Regions from separate parts of the Serratia rhizosphaerae genome, predicted to be linked through region 2. Evidence: predicted binding sites of a transcription regulator. Region 2 holds the regulator's gene; each other region holds the start of a gene.
The links. Region 2 encodes Fur, which represses iron uptake genes when iron is present. Its sites were predicted from a motif close to ATAATAATGAGAACNACTATCAA; they were not measured.
Positions count from the first base shown of each region.

Region 1: a site for Fur is predicted at 2,674-2,696, ahead of fes (enterochelin esterase). Genes of this name have one in related genera too.
Region 3: a site for Fur is predicted at 1,607-1,629, ahead of sufA (Fe-S cluster assembly scaffold SufA). Genes of this name have one in related genera too.

Region 1 covers NZ_CP041764.1:3,682,972-3,688,685, reverse strand. The annotation lists gene FO014_RS17130 (enterobactin synthase subunit F) at 1-948, opposite strand, end outside; gene FO014_RS17125 (MbtH family protein) at 1,014-1,223, opposite strand; gene fes (enterochelin esterase) at 1,201-2,583, opposite strand; gene FO014_RS17115 (TonB-dependent siderophore receptor) at 2,897-5,191, shown strand; gene alsS (acetolactate synthase AlsS) at 5,323-5,714, opposite strand, start outside.
Region 2 covers NZ_CP041764.1:873,364-879,077, forward strand. The annotation lists gene ybfF (esterase) at 4-786, shown strand; gene ybfE (LexA regulated protein) at 1,037-1,324, shown strand; gene fldA (flavodoxin FldA) at 1,548-2,087, shown strand; gene fur (ferric iron uptake transcriptional regulator) at 2,403-2,849, shown strand; gene FO014_RS04140 (family 20 glycosylhydrolase) at 2,964-5,627, opposite strand; gene chiQ (ChiQ/YbfN family lipoprotein) at 5,630-5,714, opposite strand, start outside.
Region 3 covers NZ_CP041764.1:4,963,232-4,968,945, forward strand. The annotation lists gene sufB (Fe-S cluster assembly protein SufB) at 1-1,124, opposite strand, end outside; gene sufA (Fe-S cluster assembly scaffold SufA) at 1,139-1,510, opposite strand; gene FO014_RS23170 (hypothetical protein) at 2,088-2,492, shown strand; gene menI (1,4-dihydroxy-2-naphthoyl-CoA hydrolase) at 2,536-2,952, opposite strand; gene ydiJ (D-2-hydroxyglutarate dehydrogenase YdiJ) at 2,949-5,714, opposite strand, start outside.

The DNA.
Region 1 (5,714 bases), 2.3 Mb from region 2:
CTTCAGCTCACGGCTGAGCGTGAGCGCCACCTCCGCCAACGTCGCCTGCGGATCTACCTGCATCTCCATCGGCAAGACGTTAATCACCGGCCCGGTGGCGCACAGCGCGGCGGAGCCGGTACGGCGCATAAAGATAAAGCCGGCGCTGAAGTGCGGCTGGCCGCTCAGGCGCGACACCCACAGCGCCAGCAGCGCGATCGTCATATCGGCGGCGTTGAGCTGATGCTGGCGGCCAAGCGCCGCCAGCGGCGCGAAATCGGCCGCCGAACAGTGCTGGCTCAGGCGATGAATGCGCGTGGTCGGCGCCTGCCCGGCCAGCGGCTGCGGGCTGAGGGTCGCCGGCGGCGGCAGCTGGGCTGCCTTGTCGCGCCAATAACCGGCATCCCGCTGCCAGCCGGCGGACTGTTGATACGCCTGATATTCGGCCACTACGTCGCTAAATGCGCTGAACGGCGTCGGATCCGGCGTTTCGCCGCGGCGCAGCCGGCTGTAAATGTGGGCGACACGACGGGTAATGGCGGTAAAGCTGAAGCCATCGACCAGCATATGGTGATAGCGCTGATACCAGAACCAACGATCGTCCGCCACGCGCATCAGCACGTTGCGGTACAGCGGGTTTCCGCTGCTGACACGCAGCTCGCCGTCGAGATCGATGTCCATCAGCGCCGTCGCCGCGGCTTCGGCGTCCGCCGAGTCGGTAAAATCGAGATATTCCGCCGCGTGGATGGCACACTCTGCATCCAGCCACTGCAGCGGCACGCCGTCGCGCTCTTCAAAGCGCAGGCGCAGGGTATCGGCCTCGGACAATCCCAGGCCGATGGCGCGCAGCAGGCACTCTTTGTCCAACGCGCCATTCAGTTCAATATAATGCGCCACCGCATAGGCATTGCCGTGCGGCGAAATTTGATCGGCGACCCAGATGCCGGGCTGCGCCGCAACCAGCGGCATCTCCGGGCATGCCTGATAATCCGCCGCTAAATTAGAATTTTCTGACACCGTACTTGCTCCAGTCATCATTGTTGCTCACGCTGCGCGGCGGGCCGCATGTCCCGCCAGTGCGTTTCCAGCCAGCCGACGCATTCGGCGCGTTCTGCCGGGCCGAACACCGTACGCCAGCCGTCCGGTGCCGGACTGAAGTCAGGCCACAGGCTGTACTGCTGCTGCCCGTTGCACAGAATCAGGCAGCGCTGCTGCGGGTCGTCAAACGGGTTCGGCATGTCCATCGCGGGCTCCTTGAATCAGACGGGGATCGGCAACCGGCGTGGTTTGGTGGGCGGTGACAAAATCAGGCTGCCACAGCGCCTGCAGGCCATCCAGCAGGCCGCCGCGCCAGCACAACGCATCATGGCCGCCTTCGACCGCCCGATAGTGCACCCGATGTCCGCGCTGGCTGAGCAGCGTCGCCATCTGGCCGCTGACCCGATGCACCAACGGCTCATGCATGCCGGCTTCCATAAACACCTTTAGCGCGCCGTGGCTGCCCAATCCCTGCTCTACCTGACGCTGCAGCCAGCAGGCGTCCTCTGGCGGGGTCGGCAGTTGCAGCATATCGCGCCGCGGCCACCAGTAAGAACCGGACTGGGCGATTACCGCGCCGAAACGCTGCGGCCAGTTCAACCCGGCATACAACGCGGAGAGGCCGCCAAAACTTTGCCCGGCCACCACGGTGCGCGCAGCCTCGGCGCTGTGCGGCGCCCACTCCGCCAACTGCGGCAGCAGCTCTTCCTGCAGCGCCAGCCAGAAATCGGGGTTACAGCTCAGCTCCTGGGCGCGATGTTTCAAATCGATAATATCGATCAGCACATACATCGCTGCCGGCAACTGGCCTGCACGGGTCATCTGCATCAGCGGATCCCACACCGGCATCTGCTGTGCCCAGAACTGGCCGTCGAGCAGAATCGCCAGCGGTCGCTGCGTCGGATCGCCGTCGCCGGTGGTGTACACCCACACTTTGCGGCTGTTGCCGAGCCGCTCGCTGTGCCAGGTATGCTGCTGCAGACGCGCCGGCGCCGGCGGAATGCAGCGGCCGCTGGCAACCTCATAGTTGTCAAAATCATGCCAGGCAGGCTGCGGCGGCGCTTCCGGCATATGCAGCCCGGAGACAATATTACCGCCGGCGGCCGGCCAGGAGCGGTAAGGGTTCAACAGATCGTGCGTCGCGCTGGCGAACACCTGATGCCACCAATGGCGCCGCGCATGCATATTGGCGTGGGCATCGGCCCCGTCGACGCGCAGCGGACGGTCGTCCATGCTGGGAATAAAGCAGTAACTGCCGCGCCAGTCGGCGTTCAGTTCAGTTTGCCAGTACCACACATCGCTGCCGCTCAGACGCTGCAGACTCTGCGGCGGATTCGGCTGATGGTGGTCGGTCAGGCAATTAATGTTGATCCAGACGCGCTTATAGGCGGACGTCAGTTCGCACCCCTGCGGATCGCGCCAGAGGAAGGTCACCTTCCAGCGGCCGTTGTCGGTCGGTTCCACCAACGGCGTGCCGCGCCGGGCAATCTCCAGCCACCAGCCATGGCTCCCGACGTGCTTGCTTGTTAATAACGTACTGCTTGTTGGCTGTTGTTCAGTTTTCAAAACACCCACTCACCTGGTAGTTGGCATAACACGCTGTGCGCACGGAAAATATCCGGCTGCCCTACCGCATATATAGACACGGCAAATCGAATACTATTGATAATTATTTTCATTTGCAATAGTGTGTACGGGCCCACAAACAGGGTCGGTATTCTTCATCGGGGACGGATGCCGATTATTAGTAACGGGTCGAATGCCGAGCGCGTCTCCGGCTTATTCTATCCATGAATCATTGACGACATAAAAAACGACAACCGGCTGCCCTGCCGGCATGAGCTACGCCGCAGGGATGGCAAAACGGCAGGAAATCACAATGAATCGCACACTTTCTCGTTATTCTCTGGCTACCTTTATCGGCCTGGGTTTAGGCGCGTCCACTTTGGCACACGCCGCACAGCAAACGGATACCCCCTCAAACGCGGAAAACACCGCCGCCGCTGACGATAAAAAACCAGCAAAACCGGCCGAAGACACCATCCTGGTGACCGCCGCCAAGCAGAACCTGCAGGCGCCCGGCGTCTCCACCATCACCGCCGACGAAATCAAAAAGCGCCCGCCGGCGCGCGATATCAGCGAACTGATCCGCACCATGCCCGGCGTCAACCTGACCGGCAACTCCACCAGCGGCCAGCGCGGCAACAACCGCCAGCTGGATATCCGCGGCATGGGGCCGGAAAACACGCTGGTTCTGATCGACGGTATGCCAGCCAGCAGCCGCAACTCGGTGCGTCAGGGCTGGCGCGGCGAGCGCGATACCCGCGGCGACACCGCCTGGGTGCCGCCGGAAATGATTGAGCGCATCGAAGTGCTGCGCGGCCCGGCCGCCGCCCGCTACGGCAGCGGCGCCGCCGGCGGCGTGGTCAATATCATCACCAAGAAACAGACCAAAGAACTGCACGGCTCGCTGAATGCCTACTACAACATTCCGCAGCATAAAGAGGAAGGCGCCACCAAACGCACCGACTTCAGCCTGGCCGGGCCGTTAACCGATACCCTGAGCTTCCGCCTGTTTGGCGGCTACAGCAAAACCCAGGCTGATTCCCAATATATCAACCAGGGTCATCAGTCCGACCGCTACGGCGCCTATGCCGACAGCCTGCCGGCCGGTCGCGAAGGGGTGATCGACAAAAACATCAACGGCCTGCTGCACTGGGATTTCGCCCATCTGCAATCGCTGGAGTTCGAATATGGCTACGGCCGTCAGGGCAACCTGTACGCCGGCGATACCCAGAACACCAACAGCAATGACCTGGTGAAGGATATGTACGGTAAAGAGACCAACCGTATGTACCGCGAAACCTACGCCTTACGTTATCAGGGCGCCTGGGACAACGGCGTCAGCACCAATAACTATGTGCAATACGAAAACACCCGCAACTCGCGGATGAACGAAGGGCTGGCCGGCGGCACCGAAGGGATTTTCAACGAGAAAGACGCCGGCTTTAACGACACCGATCTGGACGATATCCTGCTGCACAGCGAAGTCAGCGTGCCGTTCGAGATGTGGGTGCCGCAAACCGCCACGCTGGGCGCCGAATGGAACCAGCAGAAGATGAAGAGCAGTTCAATCGTCAGCCAGGCGCTGCAGGGCGGCGATATCGACGGTCTCTCCAGTTCGGATCGCAGCCCCTACTCATCCGCGCGTATTTTCTCGCTGTTTGCCGAAGATAATATTGAGCTCACCGACACCACCATGCTGACGCCGGGCATGCGCTACGATCACCACTCGGTGTCCGGCGATAACTGGAGCCCGTCGCTGAATCTGTCGCAGGAGCTGGGTGAATACTTCACCCTGAAGATGGGCATCGCCCGCGCCTATAAAGCGCCGAACCTGTTCCAGACCAACCCGAACTATATCCTGTACAGCAAAGGCCAGGGCTGCGCCAACAGCTCCAGCGGCGTCGGCTGCTACCTGATGGGCAACGACGATCTGAAGGCAGAAACCAGCGTGAACAAAGAAATCGGGCTGGAGTTCCACAACGACGGCTGGCTGGCCGGCGTCACTTACTTCCGCAACGACTACCGCAACAAGATCGAAGCCGGCTACACGCCTGTCAGCCAGACCAGCAACGGTAAAACCGACATCTACCGCTGGGAGAACGTGCCTAAGGCGGTGGTGCAGGGTCTGGAAGGGTCGCTGAACGTGCCGGTCAGCGAAACGGTCTCCTGGACCAACAACCTGACCTATATGATCGAGAACAAGAATAAGACCACCGACGATTACCTGTCGGTTATTCCCAAGTTCACGCTCAACTCCACCCTGAGCTGGCAGGCGACGCAGGACCTGTCGATGCAGAGCACCCTGACCTGGTACGGCCGTCAGAAACCGAAGAAGTACAACTACAAAGGGGAAGCCACCAGCGGCAGCGAAAGACGTGAAGTCAGCCCGTACGCCATCGTCGGTCTCAGCGCCACCTACGACGTCAGCAAAAACGTCAGCATGACCGCCGGGGTCGACAACCTGTTCGACAAACGCCAGTTCCGCGCCGGCAACGCGCAGAACGTCGGCAACCCGACCACCGGCGCGGTCAATATCGCCGGCGCCGGGGCGGCTACCTACAACGAACCGGGCCGCACCTTCTATATGAGCATCAACACCCACTTCTGATAGCGGGTAGCGCCCGGGATGAAAACATCCTCCCCCGGCTCTGTCATAAAAAACCGGTCAGCATGCTGACCGGTTTTTTTTTATTATCAACGCTCTCCTGGGCGCGCTTTCTATCAGGTAAAGAAGTCCGCTTAAATCATCTGACTGAAATTCATCTGCGCCATCAGCTTGTAGTTATCGGCGTAATCCACCGGGATCGCCACCACCACCGGCCCCTGAATCTCCATCGCCTTACGCAGCACCGGCCGCAGCTCGTCCACCGACTGGACGGCGAAGCCCACCGCGCCGCAGGATTCGGCGTAGGCTTTAAAATCAATCGGCCCGAATGACACGCCGGATTTGCGCTGGTACTTGTTCACTTCCTGCATTTCCACCATGTTATAGGCGTTATCCACCCAGATAACGTGCACGATATTGGTTTTCAGCCGCACCGCGGTTTCCAGCTCCATGCTCGACTGCATAAAGCCGCCGTCGCCGGAAATCGACACCACCTTATCCCCCGGCCGCACCAGCGCCGCACCGA
Region 2 (5,714 bases):
ATCATGAACTTCGCGATGAAATTACATTATCAATTGCTGGCCGCACAGGCGGTGAACGCCGATACCCTTCCTATCCTGCTGATCCACGGCCTGTTCGGCAATCTCGACAACCTCGGGGTGCTGGCGCGCGATTTGAATCAGCAGCACAGCGTCATCAAAGTGGACCTGCGCAACCATGGCCTGTCGCCGCGTTCCGATGAGATGAGCTACGCGGCGATGGCGCAGGATCTGCTGACGCTGCTGGACGACCTCCGGATCGAGCGCGCCATCGTGATCGGCCATTCGATGGGCGGCAAAGCCGCCATGGCGATGACGGCGCTGGCGCCAGAGCGCATCGCGCGGCTGGTGGTCATCGATATCGCCCCGGTGGGCTACCAGACCCGGCACCATGATGACATCTTCGCCGCTCTGACGGCGGTCAGCGACGCCGGCATCACCCAGCGCCAACAGGCGGCGCAGCTGATGCGCGACTATCTGGATGAAGAAGGCGTCATCCAGTTCCTGCTGAAATCCTTTCATCAGGGAGAGTGGCGCTTCAACCTGCCGGTACTGATCGCCAACTACGCGGCGATTATCGGCTGGCACGACGTGCCCGCCTGGCCGCATCCGATTCTGTTTATCCGCGGCGGGCTGTCGGCGTACGTGCAAAATAGCTACCGTGACGCCATTGCACGCCAGTTCCCGCAGGCACGCGCCTATGAGGTGGCCGGCACCGGACACTGGGTGCACGCGGAAAAACCGCAGGCCGTACTGCGCGCTATTCACCGCTTTTTGGCCGAGCCATAACGCAGGTGGCGAAAAAACGCGCTAAAGATAACGGCTTAGCGCGTTTGCGCCTCAGTTAGGCATTGTCGTTGCGACGCCTGCTGGGGTAAGATGGCGCGCTATAATTTTTGCCGCCATCCCCAGCGTGCTGTCCGGCGCCAGATTGGGGGCAAAGTTGGCTTAGGTTGTAACGACCTGAACGGTATTAACCACAGCGTCCGGAAGCAAACCATCGCTTTTTGAGGCTAATTCCCTTGCAGTACCGCTACCTATGGCAAAAGAAAACACGGATCGCACGACGCTGGATCTGTTCGCAGATGAACGCCGTCCGGGGCGCCCGAAAACCAACCCGTTATCCCGTGATGAACAGCTTAGAATTAATAAGCGTAATCAGTTACGGCGCGATAAAGTACGTGGATTACGGCGTGTGGAACTGAAAATCAACGCGGAAGCGGTGGAAGCGCTGAACAAGCTGGCCGAACAGCGCAATATCAGCCGCAGCGAACTGATCGAGCAGATGCTGCTGGCGCAGCTGGCGGAAGAGCAGCCGTCGCAATAATAACGTGCGCCTGCCGCACACGGCGTAAGGATGATGCTCGCTTAACGCCGCCTTACTTTCCGGCATCGCATGAACGCGATAAAACCCCGGAGCAAATTTCTGGCATGATAGGCGTTTACCGGTAGGACCCAGGTCTTTACCAAGACGCCACTTTACAACGATACCGATGCGATCAGCAGGCGAAACGTATTGTAATTTATTGAATTAAAAGGTTATACGCAATATGGCTAACGTAGGCATTTTCTTTGGCAGCGACACGGGCAATACCGAAAACATTGCCAAGATGATTCAAAAGCTCCTTCGCAAAGATTTCGGCGATGATGTTGCTGAGATTCACGACATCGCCAAAAGCAGCAAAGAAGATCTGGACGCATTTGACATTTTGCTGCTGGGCATCCCGACCTGGTACTACGGTGAAGCACAATGTGACTGGGACGACTTTTTCCCGACGCTGGAAGAAATAGACTTCAACGGTAAGCTGGTTGCGCTGTTCGGCTGCGGCGATCAGGAAGACTATGCCGAGTACTTCTGTGACGCGATGGGCACCATCCGCGATATTATCGAACCACGCGGCGCTGCCATCGTCGGCCACTGGCCAACCAAAGGCTACCATTTCGAAGCCTCCAAGGGTCTGGCGGACGATGACAACTTTATCGGCTTGGCCATTGATGAAGACCGCCAGCCGGAACTGACCAACGAACGCGTGGAAGCCTGGGTCAAACAGATTGTTGAAGAGCTGAGCCTGGCCGATATCATCGGCTGATTCAACGCTCCGCAATGCTGCGATAGGTGGCCCTGCTGAGCGGCGGGGCCGTTATCGGCATCACGGATTGAAGCAATAGAAGCTACATATTAGTAACTTCCCTCCCCGTCACGGTAGACTTTGGCCCCGGTTTATCCCATTCATCAAGATGTTGCACGCGCAACATGTAACGGCGCAGTAGGCTTTTGTTAACAACCGGCGGTTTCCATTTAGGGCAACCGGTTCTATAATGAGACGCTATTAACGCTTTGTGCCGACCGATGCCACAGGCAACAATGCCTCAACTGATTAGCATAGTAACAGGACTGAATCCGCATGACTGACAACAACACCGCATTGAAGAAGGCCGGCTTAAAAGTCACGCTTCCGCGACTCAAAATCCTGGAAGTGCTGCAAGATCCGGCTTGCCATCATGTCAGTGCGGAAGATTTGTATAAGAAACTGATCGACATGGGCGAAGAAATTGGTCTGGCGACGGTTTACCGCGTACTGAACCAGTTCGACGACGCCGGTATCGTCACGCGCCATAACTTCGAAGGCGGCAAGTCAGTATTCGAACTGACCCAACAGCATCATCACGATCACCTGATCTGCCTGGACTGCGGCAAAGTGATCGAATTCAGCGATGAGTCTATCGAACAACGTCAGCGCGATATCGCCAAACAGCACGGCATCAAACTCACCAACCACAGCCTGTACCTGTACGGCCACTGTGCCAGCGGTGACTGCCGTGAAAACGACACGCTGCATAACAAGAAGTAAAGCTGGCCTGCCAGCGTAAACAGGAACCGCCGCACGGCGGTTTTTTTATGCCTGCCGATCGTGGGTGAGCTGCGGCGCCCGCCGTTATACCGTTCGGGCGCCGCAGACGTTGACTTAAGCCGCTACCGGCTCCGCGCGGCTAAAGCGCTTGCCATCCGGGCTTGCCGAACGAATCTGCACTTCGCCCTGCACCGCCGGCCTGGCGGCATCATCATAACGCTGCCAACGCTGGCCGCCGTCGGTCGAATATTCGATCGTCAGGCCCGGCAGCGCAATATTGGCCTCCAGCCTGCCGCCGACAATACGGGCGCCCGGCACCGGCAGACGGTAACTGATTCCGCCCGCATCCAGCTTGGCCAGTTCGCGCTGCCCCAGAATATTGGCAAAAATCAGCCACTCCTGCGCCAGCTTTTTGGTATCGACAAACTGCGTTTCACCGCCCTTATATTCGCGGCCCGCCTGATAGTCCAGCTCCCATTCGGCACGGTGCCAGGCGCGTTCGGCCACCGACAGCGCGCGCGGGAAGATCATATACTCCATCTGCGGATCGGTGCGCACCACCTCGCTCCACAGCTGGGCGGACAGACCATACGCTCCCGGCCACGGCTTATCGCTCTTGGCGGTAAAGGCGTTGCCGTCGCGGTCAACCGAGGTTTCCGCGTTTTGCGGCATATTGTCCGGCGCAAAGCTGAAGATTTTCCGTTCGTCGCTGAAGCGGGTGCCCCAGTAATAGCCGCTGTCGTTCGGGTTCACTTCATACGGGAAGTCCAGATAGACATAGTCCGGGTTGGAAACCACCACTTCATAGCCCTTGTTGGCCCAGTCGTTCACCGAGTCAAAACCGCCCCAGTACAGAGTATCCCAGAAGTTGACGCCCACGCGCGAGGTGGCGAACGCTTTGGCGTCTTTGGCATCTTTCAGGCCATCCTGCCAGGCCTGCATCCGATCGATGCCGTGCGCCTTCACCAGCTTGCTGACTTCCTGACCGAAGTAGCTCGGCAGATGTGCCATATCCGCCACTTTGCCGCTGTCGATAAGCCGTTGGCAGGCCTGTGACTTCGCCCATGGCTTGTCTTCTTTGTTCAGGTCAAGCATGCCCTTGCCCGCTTCCGGCTTCTTCACATCGGTATAGCCGGCGCCCAGCCGGATGTTTTTCGCCTCGTCGCCGCCAAAGTGCCAGGTGCCGATCGGCTGCCCCGCCTGCTGATGCATCTTGGCAATTTCCCCCATCACTTTGTCAACAAAGCGGGTGGAAGAGTCCAGACATGGGTTCAGGTAGCTCTGGCGGTTGAAGAACTGCACCGAGGTGGTGTTCGAGGTGTCGGTCGGATCCACCAGCCGGTACTCCTGCGCTTCTTGCTGTTTGCCCTGCGCATGCAGTTTCTTATAGCGCGCCTCCATGGCGATCACCGCCGCACGGGCATGCGCCGGCATGTCGATTTCCGGAATCACCTCAATATGGCGCGCCTGCGCATAGTTGAGAATGTCGATGTAATCCTGACGTGAGAAGAAACCGCCGTACACATCCGGCCCCTGACCGTACTGCGGCAGCAGGCAGGTGGTTTCGCTCAGGTCATGGCAGCGCTGTCCGCCAACCTCCGTCAGCTCCGGCAGGCCGGGGATTTCAATACGCCAGCCCTCATCGTCGGTCAGATGGAAATGGAATTTATTCAGCTTATAGGCCGCCATTTGATCCAGCAGGCGCAGCACCGCATCTTTATGGTGGAAGTTACGCGCCACGTCGAGGAACAGGCCGCGATAGGCAAAGCGCGGCGCGTCGCGCGCTTCCAGCGCGGCAATCTTTTTATCGCCGTGCAGCGGGATCAACGACAGAATTGACTGCAGGCCGTAGAACACCCCGCTCTGATCAAAGCCGGTAATCCGCGCCTCTTTCTCGCCCAGCGTCAGAATATAAGCGCCGGGCTGCGCCATTTTTCCGCTGAACGACGCCGGATTAACCTCCGTCTTTATCGGGTAGCCCGCCGCCGCGCTCGGCACGCCAAGCTGTGCAAAACGGTCGCGCACCACGTTCGCCGTCGCCTGATCCAAGGCGTCAAGCGCCAGCGCCACGCCGTTGCCAAGATCGATATCCTGCGCATGAACCTGCACCGACATCGGCGTCGGGATGATCTGGCCACGCAGCGAGGCGGCCGGCAACGTCTGCAGGTCCGCGTTACGCGTAAAGCGCGAGGCCGGCGTCATCAGCACGTTTTTATCCTCTTTGGTGCGCTTCCATTGATCGCCGGTAAACGGCGCCACGAACCGATCCAGATCCTCGGTATCGGTGTTGGTCAGCACTTTCGGCTTGGCATCGCCGGAAGTCGCATACCAGCGCGGCAGGAAATCCGTCTTAAACAGCTGCCAGTATTCGGCCACGATGGGAATGTCCACCGCCTGGTTGGCCGGGAAGCCCCGGAACGCGTCGGTCGGCTCCAGCTTGTACAGATCGCCGGTCAGGTGAGTGATGCGGAACTGTTGGTTGCCCACCTCCAGCGTCTGCCGCGGGCTGTGGAAATAGATCGCCCAATCTTTGGCGGTAATCGCCTGGCCGTCGTTGGCCAACGTGATCAGCACCTTGTTGCAGGCCGCCCAGTCGGCGCCCAGCCTGGCGCAATCCACGCCGCTGTCGGCCGCGCGGTTGTCCAGTATTTTGATATTCAGCTTCAGCTGGCTAAGGCGATCCACCAGCGGTTGATCCGCCATGGCGTTGCCGATCGCGCCGAACATGCCGGCGGTCGCCGCCAGTACGGCCAGGGCACTCAGTTTAAATCTGTTCATCTTCAGCCTCCTTGGTCATCGTGGTTATTGGCCCGAATTTCTTGCCACAGCTTGCCGCAGCGCTCGTGATACGCCTGGCCGTCGCCG
Region 3 (5,714 bases), 1.0 Mb from region 2:
TTGGTGTTTTTGCCGATATGGATCATCTTGGTGCCGGTATCCGCCTGCTGATGGCCGCTGGTCAGCGCCACCGAGAAGAATTCGCCGATCGAATTGTCCCCCTGCAGGATCACGCTGGGGTATTTCCAGGTGATCGCCGAACCGGTTTCCGACTGGGTCCAGGACATTTTCGAGTTCGCCCCTTCGCACAGCGCACGTTTGGTGACGAAGTTCAGGATGCCGCCTTTACTTTCCCCGCCGGCGAACCAGTTCTGCACCGTCGAGTATTTCACCTCGGCGTCTTTATGCAGGATCACTTCCACCACCGCCGCGTGCAGCTGGTAACTGTCGCGCACCGGCGCGGAGCAGCCTTCAATATAACTGACGTAGCTGCCCTCATCGGCAATCAGGATGGTGCGTTCGAACTGGCCGGTTTTCGCCGCGTTGATGCGGAAATAGGTGGACAGCTCCATCGGACAGCGAACGCCCTTCGGCACATAGACGAAGGTGCCGTCGGAAGCCACCGCGGCGTTCAGCGCCGCAAAGAAGTTATCGTTGGACGGCACCACCCGGCCGAGATACTGGCGCACCAGCTCCGGGTGCTCCTGAATCGCTTCGCCGAACGAGCAGAAAATCACCCCGCTTTCCGCCAGTTTCTCACGGTAAGTAGTGGCAACGGACACCGAGTCGAAAATGGCGTCCACCGCCACTTCGCTGCCCTCGCGTACCGGCACGCCCAGCTGTTCGAACGCCTGCTCCACTTCGCTGGTCAGGTATCCGTTCTCATTCAGCGCGGCGCCCGTCTGCTGCTCGGCCCCCGGCTGAGAGCCGCAGGCGTCGTCGCAGCTGCCGCAGGACGGCGCCGAGTAATAGCTGTAATCCTGATAGTTCAGCTTGTCATAATTGGCCTTCAGCCAGTGCGGCTCTTCCATCTGCAGCCACGCGCGGTATGCCTCGAGGCGGAATTCCAGCATCCACTCAGGTTCGTTGCGCTTGGCCGAGATCGCCCGCACCACCTCTTCGTTAATGCCTTTGGCGAGCTCATCGGTCTGCAGCTGGGTAAAGAAGCCTTCTTTATAGCGTCCCTCGCTGACCCAGGCCTGCACATTATCAGGAACTTCTACATTTACATTGCTTCGTGTCATGGCGATCACATCACTCAAACGCCAAAGCTCTCGCCGCACCCGCAGGCGTGCTGAGCTTTAGGGTTATTGAACTTAAATATCTGATTCAGCCCTTCGCGGACGAAATCCACCGTGGTGCCGTCGATAAACGGCATCGCTTTTAACGGCACATACAGCCTGGCGCCGTCGCGCTCAAACAGCAGATCGTCATCGGCCGGCTCGCGGGTCAGATCCAGCACGTAGCCGAAGCCGGCGCAGCCGGACTGTTTCACACTCAGCTGCAGCCCTTTTACCTGCGGGTCCTGCTGCATCAGTTTAATGATTTGCTGCACGGCGCTGTCGCTGAGCAAGATGCCCTGCCAGGTCTGCTCGTCCAGCGAAAAAGTGCCGACATTTTCTGTTTGCATATGACCTACCTCATACTGGTCTCTGACGAGACGCATCATCCTCTTCCCGTCGTGTTACACGCGACGCGCGCACGCGGCGCGGGATATCTGCCAGCCATGTTAGTGATAATGATTATCACTTCAACCGTTGATTTTGCAGGGGTATCGCCCCCGCGGCCCGATTTTCCATCTTCCGACCGGCAAGCTGCGCGGACACCCGGCGCGGCGATGGCCGCATACCGACGGCCAGCATTTCCTACCAAACTGAATTTTAATGCTTTTACTTGCATTTTATCCGCGAACCGCCCTGTCCCGTATTGCTGCCGGCCGTGCCAATTCGTCGTTGCTTAAACATTCATAGAAAATACCTATTTCTGCCATGCTGTCTGGTTTAAAAATGCCCTTGCGCGCTAAAACCTCGCCGCCGTCACACCGGCGGTGAATCTTCCCTATAGGTTAAAGTTTAGTCGTTGGCGGGCAAATGGATCGCTACGCTCTGAATACCGAAGCAGGAAAAAAAATTTCGCCGTGATGATTGATCGCCGCAGCGGCTGCAAATATGATAATGATTATCATTTACTTTATCAGGCGTGGGCAAATGAACATTTCGATGAATGCATGGCTGCTGGGCAAGATTGATGAGTACAAATTCAGTATCCGCGACGCCACGGTGGATTTCTATATGGCGGAGGCGGCGCTCAAGCGGCCGACGTGCAACGTCGACCACCTGAAGCGTTACAACGGCGTCTGCCTGAATATGGCCAATCTGTGCCTGGAGAACGGCGATGACGACAGCTATCTGCACGCCCTCAGCAAGCTGCATAACCGGCTGATCGTCGAGATCAACAATCCGCAGCGCTGTCAGCTGTTTCGGGTACAGAGCTACCATTTTGCGCGCCACACCCTGACGCTGATCTGTCAGAAGTACGCCATGGAGGGAACCTGGGAAAAGGCTAACGCCTATCAAAAGGACTTCGTCAAACGCGTGCCCTTTCAGCTGTAAGGGCAAAGAATAAGGCCCGGCGCGGACGCCGGGCCTCAGTGTGTTACTCAATCACCGCCGTGGTCAGGCGGGAGATGCAGCACAGCTTATCCCGCTTGTCGAAAATCTCGATCTGCCAGACCTGATTGCGCCGTCCGGCGTGCAGCGCCCGGCAGACGCCGCGCACCCGGCCGTCAAACGCCGGCCGCAGATGGTTGGCGTTGATCTCCACCCCCACCACCTGCTGGTCGCCGGTGGTGCACAGGTAGCCGGCCATCGACCCCATCGACTCCGCCAGCACCACCGACGCGCCGCCGTGCAGCAAGCCAAAAGGCTGCGTGGTGCGCGAGTCTACCGGCATGGTGGCTTCCAGAAAATCGTCGCCGATTTGGGTAAATTCAATCCCCACATGCCCCACCATGCAGCCCTCTCCGGAACGGTTTAACTGTTCCAGCGTTGTCTCTCGTTTCCACAGCTTCACGCAATCATCTCCAGCAGCGCCTGTAATGGATGCCGCACGCCGTTGCCCTCAATCCGTTTGACCTGGCTGCGGCAGGAATAGCCGGTGGCCAGGCAACGTTGACGCGGCAACCGCCGCAGCGCCTGATGCCATGATAACTCATAAATCCCGAGCGAATTTTGCAGGTTCTTGCTTTCATGACCATAGGTGCCGGCCATGCCGCAGCAGCCTACGCTGACGCTTTCCAGTTTGGCGCCGAAGCGGGAGAAGATCGACGCCCACTGCTGGCTGCTGGCCGGCAGCGCGGTGTTTTCGGTACAGTGGCCGAACAGATACCAGGCTTCGCCGGTGGCCGGTTGTTCTGCCCGCTCCGCCAGCAACGCCTGCAGCCATTCATGCACCAGCTGTACGCGGAAATCGCCGCGCGTCTCGCCGAGGATCTCCTGGTATTCATCGCGGTAGCACAGCACCAAGGCCGGATCGACCCCGACCATCGGCATCCCCAGCCGGGCGACGCGGTTAAGGAAATCGGCGGTCTTGCGCGCCGTTTTGGCAAAGCGCGTCAGGAAGCCCTTCACATGCTGCGCCTTGCCGTTTGGTGAGAACGGCAGCAGCACCGGCCGGTAGCCGAGTTTTTCCACCAGCCGGACAAAGTCCGCCACCACCACGGCGTCGTAGTAGCTGGTGAACGGATCCTGCACGATCAGCACATACTGCTCGCGCGCGGCATGCGGCAGCGCCTCCAACTGTTCAAGCGTCATATTGATCGCCTGATGCCCGGACAGCTGCTGACGCAGCGTCGGGCTGGAGAGCAGCGGCACATCGACCATGCCGATGGCGTTGCGGTTCAGATCGCGCAGCCACGGCTGCTTCAGGAAGAAGTTGAACACCTTCGGCGCCTTGGCCATCAGCGGCGCATAGCTCTCCACGCCGGCCACCACGTAGTCACTGGCGGGACGCAGATAGCGCGTGTGGTACAGCTGCAGGAAACGCGAGCGGAATCCCGGCACGTCAATCTTGATCGGGCACTGGGTAGAACAGGCCTTACAGGCCAGGCAGCCGGACATCGCTTCTTTCACCTCGTGCGAGAAGTCGTACTCGCCTTTATCGGCGTACCAGCTGTTGCGCGTTTTTTCGATCAGATTACGGAAGCTCATACGCTGCTGCGGCAGCTGTTGCTCCAGCTGCAGCGGGTCGACGCCCTGCTCGCTGAGCAGGCGCAGCCATTCGCGCACCAGCGCGGCGCGCCCTTTCGGCGAATGAATGCGGCTGCCGGTGATTTTCATCGACGGACACATCGGGCTGCGCGCGTCAAAATTGAAGCACAGGCCGTTGCCGTTGCACTCCATGGCGCCGCGGAAGGAACTACGCACGGCGATCGGAATGCGGCGATCCAGCGTGCCGCGTTTTACCGCGTCCACCTTCATCATCGGCGCATCGACGCCGAGCGGCGGACAGATTTTGCCGGGGTTAAGACGATTGTCCGGGTCGAACGCCGCCTTGATGCGGCGCAGCTCGTCATACAGCGCCTCACCGAAGAACGCCGGGCTGTATTCGGCGCGGAAGCCCTTGCCGTGTTCGCCCCATAGCAGGCCGCCGTATTTGGCGGTGAGCGCCACCACGTCGTCGGAGATCTGCTTCATCAGCATCTCCTGCTGCGGATCGCACATATCCAGCGCCGGACGCACATGCAGCACCCCGGCGTCAACGTGGCCGAACATGCCGTAGCTCAGGTTGTGTCCGTCGAGCAACTGGCGGAACTCGGCGATATAGTCCGCCAGGTGCTGCGGCGGCACGCAGGTATCTTCCGCAAACGGGATCGGCTTAGCCTGCCCTTTGGCGTTGCCCAGCAGCCCGACCGCCTTTTTACGCATGCCGTAGATCCGCTCGATGCCGGCCAGATCGCCGCACACCTGGTAGCCAATCACGCCGGCCTGCCGCTCCGCCATCAGCGAGTCCAGACGCTGGCACAAGTCGTCCAGCTGCTGTTCAATCAACGCTTCATCATCGCCGGCAAACTCGACGATATTCAGCCCCAGCATCTCTTTATCCGGCACGTCGGCGATCAGCTCGCTGACCGAATGCCAGACAATATCTTCCCGCGCCAAATTTAGCACCTTGGAGTCGATGGTCTCCACCGACAGCGCCTTGGCTTCCACCATAAACGGCGCGTTGCGCAACGCCGAATCAAACGAATCGTACTTGACGTTCACCAGCCGGCGCGCCTTGGGCAGCGGCGTAATGTCCAGCCGCGCTTCGGTGATAAACGCCAGCGTGCCTTCGGCGCCGGTCAGAATGCGCGTCAGATCGAAGGTCTGCAGATCGTCGCTCAGCACGTGGCGCAAATCATAGCCGGTCAGGAAGCGGTTGAGCTGAGGGAATTTTTCCAGAATCAGCGCGCGCTGGTCGCGGCAGCGGTTCAGCACTGTGTGGTAAATGCGCCCTTCGGCGGTTTCTTCCTGGGCAATCGTTTCCGCCAGCGCCGTCGGCATGGCGCGGGTGTCGATCATGTCGCCGCCCAGCAGCACCGCACGCAGACCCAGTACGTGATCGGAGGTTTTGCCGTACACCAGCGAGCCCTGCCCGGAGGCGTCGGTATTGATCATGCCGCCCAGCGTGGCGCGGTTACTGGTGGAGAGTTCCGGTGAAAAGAAGTAGCCGAACGGCTTCAGGTACTGATTGAGCTGGTCTTTGATGACCCCGGCCTCGACCCGCACCCAGCCCTGCTCCAGATTGATGTCCAGAATGCGGTTCATATGGCGCGACATATCCACCACGATACC